Regions from separate parts of the Ferrimonas lipolytica genome, predicted to be linked through region 1. Evidence: predicted binding sites of a transcription regulator. Region 1 holds the regulator's gene; each other region holds the start of a gene.
The links. Region 1 encodes NrdR, which represses ribonucleotide reductase genes. Its sites were predicted from a motif close to AAACACNANATNTNGTGTTT; they were not measured.
Positions count from the first base shown of each region.

Region 2: the regulator NrdR is predicted to act here: its motif matches at 1,423-1,442, upstream of nrdA (class 1a ribonucleoside-diphosphate reductase subunit alpha).
Region 3: the regulator NrdR is predicted to act here: its motif matches at 1,800-1,819, upstream of nrdD (anaerobic ribonucleoside-triphosphate reductase).

Region 1 covers NZ_CP051180.1:2,639,160-2,642,443, reverse strand. The annotation lists gene glyA (serine hydroxymethyltransferase) at 9-1,265, shown strand; gene nrdR (transcriptional regulator NrdR) at 1,394-1,846, shown strand; gene ribD (bifunctional diaminohydroxyphosphoribosylaminopyrimidine deaminase/5-amino-6-(5-phosphoribosylamino)uracil reductase RibD) at 1,846-2,961, shown strand; gene HER31_RS12105 (riboflavin synthase) at 2,967-3,284, shown strand, end outside.
Region 2 covers NZ_CP051180.1:1,465,260-1,468,543, forward strand. The annotation lists gene ubiG (bifunctional 2-polyprenyl-6-hydroxyphenol methylase/3-demethylubiquinol 3-O-methyltransferase UbiG) at 1-556, shown strand, start outside; gene HER31_RS06890 (HAD family hydrolase) at 553-1,221, shown strand; gene nrdA (class 1a ribonucleoside-diphosphate reductase subunit alpha) at 1,550-3,284, shown strand, end outside.
Region 3 covers NZ_CP051180.1:1,275,653-1,278,936, forward strand. The annotation lists gene HER31_RS06030 (alkaline phosphatase) at 171-1,469, shown strand; gene nrdD (anaerobic ribonucleoside-triphosphate reductase) at 1,876-3,284, shown strand, end outside.

The DNA of each region.
Region 1 (3,284 bases):
GTAAAGGAATGCTGGAAAAAAAGATGAACATCGCCGATTTCGATCCGGAGTTGTGGAATGCGATGGAAGCAGAGCGAGTGCGTCAGGAAGAGCACATTGAACTTATCGCCTCTGAAAACTACACCAGCCCGCGTGTACTTGAAGCGCAAGGTTCGCAGCTAACCAATAAATACGCTGAAGGTTACCCAAACAAGCGTTATTACGGCGGTTGTGAGCACGTGGATGTGGCTGAGCAACTGGCCATCGATCGTGCCTGTGAACTGTTTGGTGCTAGCTACGCGAACGTGCAACCACACTCAGGTTCACAAGCTAACTCCGCGGTATTTATGGCGCTGTTGAATGCTGGCGATACTGTTCTAGGCATGAGTTTGGCTCACGGTGGCCACCTAACTCATGGTGCTTCGGTATCGTTCTCTGGCAAGATCTACAATGCGGTGCAGTACGGTATTACCCCTGAAAGTGGCGAGATCGATTACGCCGAAGTGCGCGCTATGGCGATCGAACATAAGCCGAAGATGATCATCGCCGGTTTCTCTGCATACTCTGGCATCGTTGATTGGGCTAAATTCCGTGAGATCGCTGATGAAGTTGGCGCCTATCTGTTTGTAGACATGGCTCATGTCGCCGGTTTGATTGCCGCAGGTGAGTACCCGAACCCGCTGCCACACGCGCATGTAGTTACCACCACCACCCATAAAACCTTAGCGGGTCCACGTGGCGGTTTGATCTTGTCAGCAATTGATGATGAAACCATCTACAAAAAGCTGAACTCTGCTGTTTTCCCTGGCGGTCAAGGTGGCCCACTGTGTCACGTTATCGCAGCGAAGGCTGTGGCCTTCAAAGAAGCGTTACAGCCTGAGTTTAAGATCTACCAAAAACAAGTAGTGAAGAACGCTCAAGCGATGGCCGACGTGTTTATTAACCGTGGTTACAAAATCGTTTCTGGCGGTACTCAGAATCACCTGTTCTTGTTGGATCTGATCGACAAAGATATTACCGGTAAAGATGCTGATGCTGCCCTTGGCCGCGCCAACATCACCGTGAATAAAAACTCGGTGCCAAATGATCCGCGCAGCCCGTTTGTCACCTCAGGTTTACGCATTGGCACTCCGGCGTTAACCCGCCGTGGTTTTGCTGAGTCAGAAGCCCGTGAGCTGACCGGTTGGATCTGTGACATTCTCGATAACTTTGGTGATGAAACCGTGGTTGAGCGAGTTAAATCTCAAGTGGTTGAGTTGTGTAAACGTTACCCAGTTTACGCATAAAATTACTTTAGTTAGATTAAAGGCCCGCAACTGAGCGGGCTTTCTTATTTTTCGAACTTACCGAGCAAAGTAAAATTCGGTATGATCTGCAATAATTTCAATGCATAAATTCCATTAGCGGAGGCGCCATGCACTGCCCATTCTGTGCAGCCACAGACACCAAGGTGATCGATTCTCGGTTGGTTGCAGACGGTCATCAAGTGCGCCGTCGTCGCGAGTGCCTTACCTGCCACGAGCGCTACACCACCTTTGAAACCGCCGAGTTGGTAATGCCCCGCTTGATTAAGACCGACGGTACGCGCCAGCCCTTTGATGAAGAGAAACTTCGTCGCGGGATCCTCCGTGCTTTAGAGAAGCGCCCGGTCAGCTCAGAGCTGATTGAGCAAAGCATCTCTAAGATTAAGTCAGCCATGCGTGCCACCGGTGAACGTGAAGTGGGATCCGATATGTTGGGCAACTTGGTTATGGAGCAATTGTTGTTGCTGGATAAGGTTGCCTATATCCGTTTTGCCTCGGTCTATCGTGCCTTTGACGATCTTGCCCAGTTTGGGGAAGTGATTGCCAGTTTGGACAAACGCTAATGTTTTCAACCATTGATGCTCAGCACATGGCTCGAGCACTGCAACTGGCTAAGCGCGGGTTGCTGACAACGCGGCCAAACCCTCGGGTTGGCTGCGTTATTGTTAGAGGTGATCAAGTTGTTGGTGAAGGCGCGCACCTGAAAGCGGGTGAGCCACACGCGGAAGTGCATGCCTTGCGCGCCGCTGGCGATGCCGCTCGTGGTGCTACCGCCTACGTTACCCTAGAGCCATGCAGTCATTACGGCCGTACGCCACCCTGTGCTGAAGCACTTATTAAGGCTGGCGTCGCCCGTGTGGTTGCGGCCATGGTTGACCCCAATCCACAGGTTGCTGGTCGTGGTCTAAAGATGCTGCAAAATGCCGGCATCGAGGTTAGTCACGGGCTGCTTCAGGCACAAGCCGAAGCGCTTAACCCTGGTTTTATTAAACGGATGCGGACTGGTTTCCCATTTGTCACCATTAAATTAGCGGCCTCGGTTGATGGCCGCACGGCTTTGGCTAACGGCGAGTCGAAATGGATCACCGGTCCAAAGGCTCGACAAGACGTACAACGGCTGCGAGCTCGCTGTGACGCAATTATCACTGGCGCCGATTCAGTGCTTATTGATGACCCATCAATGAACGTACGTCACAGCCAACTAGGGCATTGGCAAGCTAAACTAGAGCCACAACAGTTACAGCAACCTTTGCGGGTAGTAATTGATGGACGGGCTCGTTTAGCACCGCCATTACAATTACTGCAGTGCGAAGGCGAGATATTGCTGGCCACAACCGAAGAATATCAGTGCCAATGGCCTGAAGCGGTGTCGACCTGGCGTAGTGCTCCTCATAACGGCAAGGTCGACTTAATCTTGCTGATGATGGAGCTGGGCAAGCGCGGCATTAACGAGGTACTGGTGGAAGCTGGTGCTAGCCTTGCAGCGGCCTTTATTAAGGCGGAGCTGTGGGATGAAATTGTGCTCTATCAAGCGCCTAAGCTTATGGGCAATCCAGCTCGAGGCTTACTTGAGCTGCCTGAATTTGCGCAGATGACCGAAGCGGTTAGCCTGCAATTTAACGATATACGTCTGGTTGGCGGCGATTTGCGCCTGAGCTTAACCCGACGGGAGAGATAAACTACGTGTTTACCGGAATCATTGAAGCGGTTGGCAACATTCGCAAAATGGAACATCGCGGCGGCGATCTGCATATGACCATCGCCACCGGCAAGCTGCCGTTAGATGACGTGCAATTGGGTGACTCCATCGCCACCAACGGTGTGTGTTTAACCGTGGTGAGCATGGGGGCTGACCATTTCGTTGCCGACGTGTCTGCTGAAACCCTCGACTTGACTAAGTTCACCAGTGCCAATGTGGGTGATAAGGTCAACCTAGAGCGGGCGGTAACCCCAAGCACTCGCTTAGGCGGTCACTTGGTTAGTGGCCACGTTGATGGCGTT
Region 2 (3,284 bases), 1.2 Mb from region 1:
AAAGGTTGCCGACGTTGGTTGCGGTGGTGGTTTAGTCAGTGAAGCCATTGCTAAATGCGGCGCCCAAGTTACCGGATTAGATATGGGCGAAGAGCCCCTGGAAGTTGCAAGATTACACGCACTAGAAACGGGTATTGAGGTTGATTACCTTAATAGTACCGCTGAGCAACACGCCGATGGCTTCCAAGGCAAATACGATGTTGTTTGTTGCCTCGAGATGCTTGAGCACGTGCCTGATCCACAATCAGTTATTAATGCCTGTATCAAGATGCTGAGGCCCGGCGGCCACTTGTTTATGTCGACCATAAATAAGACCCCAGAAGCGTACCTAACCACTATTGTTGGTGCCGAGCATCTGGTCAAGGCGTTACCTAAAGGAACTCACGACTTCAATAAGTTCCTGCGCCCATCCCAGCTTAGTCGCTGGTGTGAACAGCAAGGGATGCTTATGCAGCACGCCAGTGGTCTATTCTATAACCCGCTAACCAAAACGGTATCGCTGAACAAGTCACTGCGGGTTAACTACATCCTGCACGCGCAGAAGCCACAATCATGAGCGCCTCAGCCTACCAAGGGGTGTTGTTTGATCTCGATGGCACCCTACTCGACACAGCGCCCGATCTTGGCCTAGCAGCCAATGTCGCACTTGCGCAGTATGGCTTTCCGCCGATCAGCGCAGTTACCGCATCGCAGGTTAGTTCTCATGGCGCAGCGGGGTTGTTACGAGCAGGCCTAGGCGCACATTATGATCGCACTGACATCATGCCGTTAAGAACCGCCCTGCTGGATTCATACGCTGATAACATCTGTATCGGTACATCACTTTACGATGGCGTGGCTGAGCTGATCGAATGGCTCGATGAAGAAGGAATCCCTTGGGGTATTGTCACCAACAAACCTGCATGGCTCACCACCCCGCTACTTAAGCACTTTCCACAGTTTAGTAACCGCAGCTGTACCGTCTCAGGTGATACCTGTGGCGTAGCCAAGCCCGATCCTAAACCAATGCACTTCGCAGCCCAGCAGATAGGCGTAGCGGAGTCAGACATTCTCTATGTTGGTGATGCTCAGCGCGATGTCGAGGCTGGTAAAAGCAGTGGCATGGATACCGTTGCCGCCCTCTGGGGCTATATTCGCCCACAAGACCACCCGCAACAATGGCTGGCTAGCCATGATTGCCGAACGGTTAACGATCTACTTTCTCTACTCAAAAGCAAGTAGATCTCAGCAAACGATCGAAAAAATTATTTTTTCGATCGTTCATTTTTTTGATTGAAATTGACCAAAACCAAACGGGTAAAGCGCTTCAGCGTTAGGTGCTACTAACCCCGCTATTGTTCACACTTTTATGCACAGCATGTTCACAGTAAGCCCACTTGATCCCTTCGCCCAACCGCTCTATCTTGTATCCCCATCCAATAGAGGCACTATATCTTGTGCCCCGAAGCAAAAGTAATAACTATAATTACCTACGTCACAGGATCAGTGACGATGGCCACATGACAAGGAACTGTCTTCGGCCACCACACACGGATAATAAAATCACGCTATGAATGGCAACCTACTCGTCACCAAACGCAACGGCACCAAAGAATCGATAGATCTGGAAAAGATCCATCGCGTGATAACTTGGGCTGCAAAGGATCTTCACAACGTGTCAGTTTCCCAAGTGGAACTGGCCGCTCATATCCACTTTTTTGATGGCATCGAGACCGAAGCCATTCACGAAACCATCATTAAAGCCGCAGCAGACCTTATCAGCGAAGAAACCCCAGATTACCAATATCTCGCAGCGCGATTAGCGGTATTTCATTTGCGTAAAAAGGCCTATGGCCAATTTGAGCCGCCGCATCTTTATGATCACGTTACCAAGATGGCCGAAGCGGGACTGTACGACCAACACCTGTTAGCAGACTATAGCCGTGATGAATTAAACGAGCTAAACGAGCACCTTGACCATTGGCGTGATATGGACTTCTCCTATGCCGCAGTCAAGCAGCTTGAAGGCAAGTACTTGGTCCAGAATCGAGTAACTGGCCAGATCTACGAGAGCGCTCAGTTTCTGTATATGTTGGTATCGGCGTGCTTGTTCTCCAATTACTCGCGCGCTACCCGTTTGGATTACGTCAAACGCTTCTATGATGCGGTGTCGCAGTTTAAGATCTCACTGCCTACCCCCATCATGAGCGGGGTACGCACACCCACTCGCCAATTTAGTTCCTGCGTGCTGATTGAGTGTGGCGATAGTTTAGATTCCATCAATGCCACCTCGGCCTCAATCGTTAAGTACGTCAGCCAGCGAGCAGGTATTGGTATCAATGCCGGTAACATCCGTGCATTGGGCAGCCCTATCCGTGGCGGCGAAGCGTTTCATACCGGTTTACTGCCATTCTTTAAGCACTTCCAGACCGCGGTGAAGTCATGCTCGCAAGGCGGTGTTCGTGGTGGTGCCGCTACCCTGTTCTACCCGTTGTGGCATCTAGAGGTAGAAGATCTGCTGGTGCTCAAGAACAACCGCGGTACCGAAGCCAACCGTATCCGTCATATGGATTACGGTGTTCAGATCAACAAAACCCTTTACCAACGCTTGATTGATGGTGCCAGCGTTACCCTCTTCTCGCCGTCCGACGTACCAGGCCTGTATGACGCATTCTTTGCCGATCAAGATAAATTTGAAGCGCTGTACTGCCAATATGAACAGGATCCATCTATTCGTAAGCGCAGCGTTAAAGCGGTCGAATTGTTCTCACTGTTGATGCAAGAACGCGCCTCTACCGGTCGTATTTACATCCAACACGTTGATCACTGCAATACCCACAGCCCATTTGATCCAAGTGTGGCACCAATCAAGCAGTCAAATCTCTGCTTAGAGATCGCTCTGCCGACCAAGCCGTTACAAGATTTCAACGACGAAAACGGTGAGATCGCGCTGTGCACTCTATCCGCCTTTAACCTCGGAGCCATCGACTCACTAGACGAGTTGGAAGAGCTGGCCCAGTTAGCAGTACGTGCTCTGGATAGCCTCTTGGATTACCAAGACTATCCCGTTAACGCAGCACGGATTAGTACCATGAATCGCCGTACGTTAGGCATTGGTGTCATCAACTTTGCGTACTATCTCGCTAAGAATGGCAAACGCTACAGTGATGGCAGCGGCAACGGCCTGACCCACAAAACCTTTGAAGCGATTCAATACTACTTACTCAAGGCTTCAAACGAATTGGCTCAAGAGCATGGAGCTTGCCCAGCGTTTGACGAAACAACGTATAGCCAAGGTGTGCTCC
Region 3 (3,284 bases), 1.4 Mb from region 1:
AACTTAAGGCTATACCATTGCAACGGATTACAAAGGGGGATCGTGGTGTCACGCTTTAGAATAGGCACTATAACGGTTCTCCATTACCAATAGTCAGTTACAGTTTAGTTGATCTTTAGCAATACAATTTAGTGACTTAGCAATTAGTTTTGATGCGAAAAGGAGTTTTAATGAAGCGATTTGTGTGTGTGGTGGCACTCCCATTGGCGTTGGCTGTCCCGGCACAAGCGCAGTCTCAGCCAACGGCAAAGAACGTTATCTATATGATAGGTGACGGCATGGGACCAGCGTATTTAAGTGCGTATCGTTATTATCTCGCTGGTAAGCCCGGCAATGCCGTTGCCCCAACGATCTTCGATCAATTGCTGGTTGGCGCGGCCAGCACCTATCCAGACGACGACACCTGGGTAACTGATTCAGCGGCATCCGCTACGGCGCTTGCCTCTGGGGTTAAGTCTTATAATGGTGCCATCGGCTTAGATACCGACAAACAGCCGCTACCAAGCATTCTTGCTAACAGTAAACGCGCTGGTAAAACCATCGGTGTTGTGTCGACATCGCAAATCAACCACGCTACTCCGGCCAGCTTTGTTGCGCACGTAGCCTCACGTAAGTCATATGAGGTGATAGCCAACCAGATGACCAACGCCATGACCGCAGCAACACCAGAGCTTGATTTGATGTTTGGTGGCGGCTTGTCGTACTTCAGCCAACAGCAATTAGAAACCATGAACCGCGCGGGTGTGGCGCTGGCGACCAACTGGCAACAGCTGGATGAAATAGAGAAACTGCCCGCCGCTGCGTTATTGGCGCCGGTGGCACTTCCGTATGCCATCGACAGCGATCGCGACCAACGTTTAGCCACCATGACCTTCACCGCGCTGAGCTTGGCCGAATCTAACCCTAAAGGTTTTAGCTTGTTGATTGAGGGTAGCCTTATCGATTGGTGTGGCCACGGTAACGACATCGCCTGTGCCATGAAAGAGATGGAAGACTTTGCCGCCGCGGTAACCGTGGCTAAAGATTATGTTGATGAACACCCAGATACGCTGCTGGTGGTTACCGCCGACCACTCTACCGGCGGGCTAACCCTTGGCGCCGACGGCGAGTACCAATGGCTGCCATTAGAGGTGAAGCGGGTGCATGCCTCAACCGAGACCATCGCCAACGCCTTGTTGCACACCACGGCAGAGCATTATGCACAGGAGTGGTCTAAATACGTCGACTTTGAGTTAACCAATGCCGAGTTAACCGAACTGGCGCTGCTTGCTAATGAGAACATGTACACCGTTGCCGCCAAGATTGGCCAAATGTTGTCGGTGCGCAGTTTTACCGGCTGGACAACCACCGGCCATACCGCAGTGGACGTGCCAGTAATGGCATACGGTGTTGGCGCCGAGCAGTTTACTGGCTACCAAGACAACACCGACATTCCTAAAAAGATCATCAATATTCTTGCTATTGATTGAATCTATCGATCCTTAAATGGCTTCTTTTTGCCCTAATTGGAAGCCATTTAACCACTGACACTAGTTCAGTTTTTACTGATATAAACACACCGTTTTTTTACGCTGAAATTATGTTTTTTTTTGAGATCAAGCTTGATCTTTCTAAGCAGTGATCTCGCCCAAATAACCCGATGTTAGTCCGTGTTTGTTCATGCGGATTCGGCTCAAACTGGGCTATAGTCCGCTCGAACTTAAAAGCCTTCCCGCTCGCATATCAGCAAACTAAATGTGACGTCAATCTACATTTAATTGATTTGGATCTAAGTTCTTTGTCGCCATTTCTATATTTTAAATCACTAGATGTAGTGCCGAGGGGATCTCGGCTGTTGATATGTAGTGTTTTCACCATGATTGTCAGGAGTAGTCAATGAAACCAGTTGTGATCAAGCGAGATGGAACACGCTTGCCGTTCGATAGTGCCCGAATTACTCAAGCAGTAATGCGCGCCGCTAAGGCGAACCAATGTGAAGATCAGGTTTACGCGGTGCAAGTTGCGTCTGCAGTAACCGAACAACTGGCAGTGCATGAACACGTAGATATTGACCTTATTCAAGACGCGGTAGAATTCCAATTAATGGAAGGCCCGCACAAAGAACTGGCGCGTGCTTACATTGAATACCGTCACGACCGTGATGTGGCTCGTGAGAAGTCGAGTCGCTTGAATCGTGAGATCCAAGGCTTGGTGGAGCAGAGCAACAATGACCTGCTCAACGAGAACGCCAATAAAGACGCCAAGGTAATTCCAACCCAGCGGGATCTGCTGGCGGGCATTGTGGCCAAGCACTACGCCTGTCGTCATATTCTGCCGCGGGAAGTCGTGCAGGCCCATGAACGCGGTGAGATCCACTATCACGATCTCGACTACGCGCCGTTCTTCCCAATGTTCAACTGCATGTTGATCGATCTTAACGGCATGCTAACCGGCGGCTTTAAGATGGGTAACGCTGAGATTGATACCCCAAAATCAATCTCAACCGCGACCGCCGTAACCGCACAGATCATCGCCCAAGTGGCGTCGCACATCTACGGTGGCACCACCATCAACCGTATTGATGAGATTCTTGCGCCGTACGTTAAGGCCAGCTACGACAAGCACTTTGCAACGGCGCAAGAGTGGAGCATTCCTGACCCACAAGGCTTTGCTACCTCACGCACTGAGAAAGAGTGTTACGACGCCTTCCAATCGCTCGAGTACGAAGTAAACACCCTCCATACTGCCAATGGCCAAACTCCATTTGTAACCTTTGGCTTTGGTTTAGGTACCACTTGGGAAGCACGATTGATCCAATCCTCAATCTTGAAAAACCGCATTGCCGGTTTGGGTAAGAACCGTAAAACCGCAGTGTTCCCGAAACTGGTGTTTGCCATTAAAGATGGCTTAAACCTACGCCCGGTTGACCCAAGCTACGACATCAAGCAACTGGCGCTTGAGTGTGCCACCAAGCGAATGTACCCAGATATCCTCAACTACGACAAAGTAGTAGAGGTTACTGGCTCGTTTAAGAACCCAATGGGTTGTCGTTCGTTCTTAGGCGCCCACGAAGAAAATGGCGCCTTGATCCACGACGGTCGCAACAACCTTGGTGTGGTATCGCTTAACTTGCCGCGCATTGCGATTGAGGCCGAAGGGGACAGCGAGCGCTTCTACCAGATCTTAGATCAACGCCTGCTACTGAGCCGCAAGGCACTAATGACCCGCATCGAACGGTTGGAAGGGGTGAAAGCTAAAGTAGCGCCAATCCTGTACCAAGAGGGTGCCTGTGGTGTGCGCTTGAA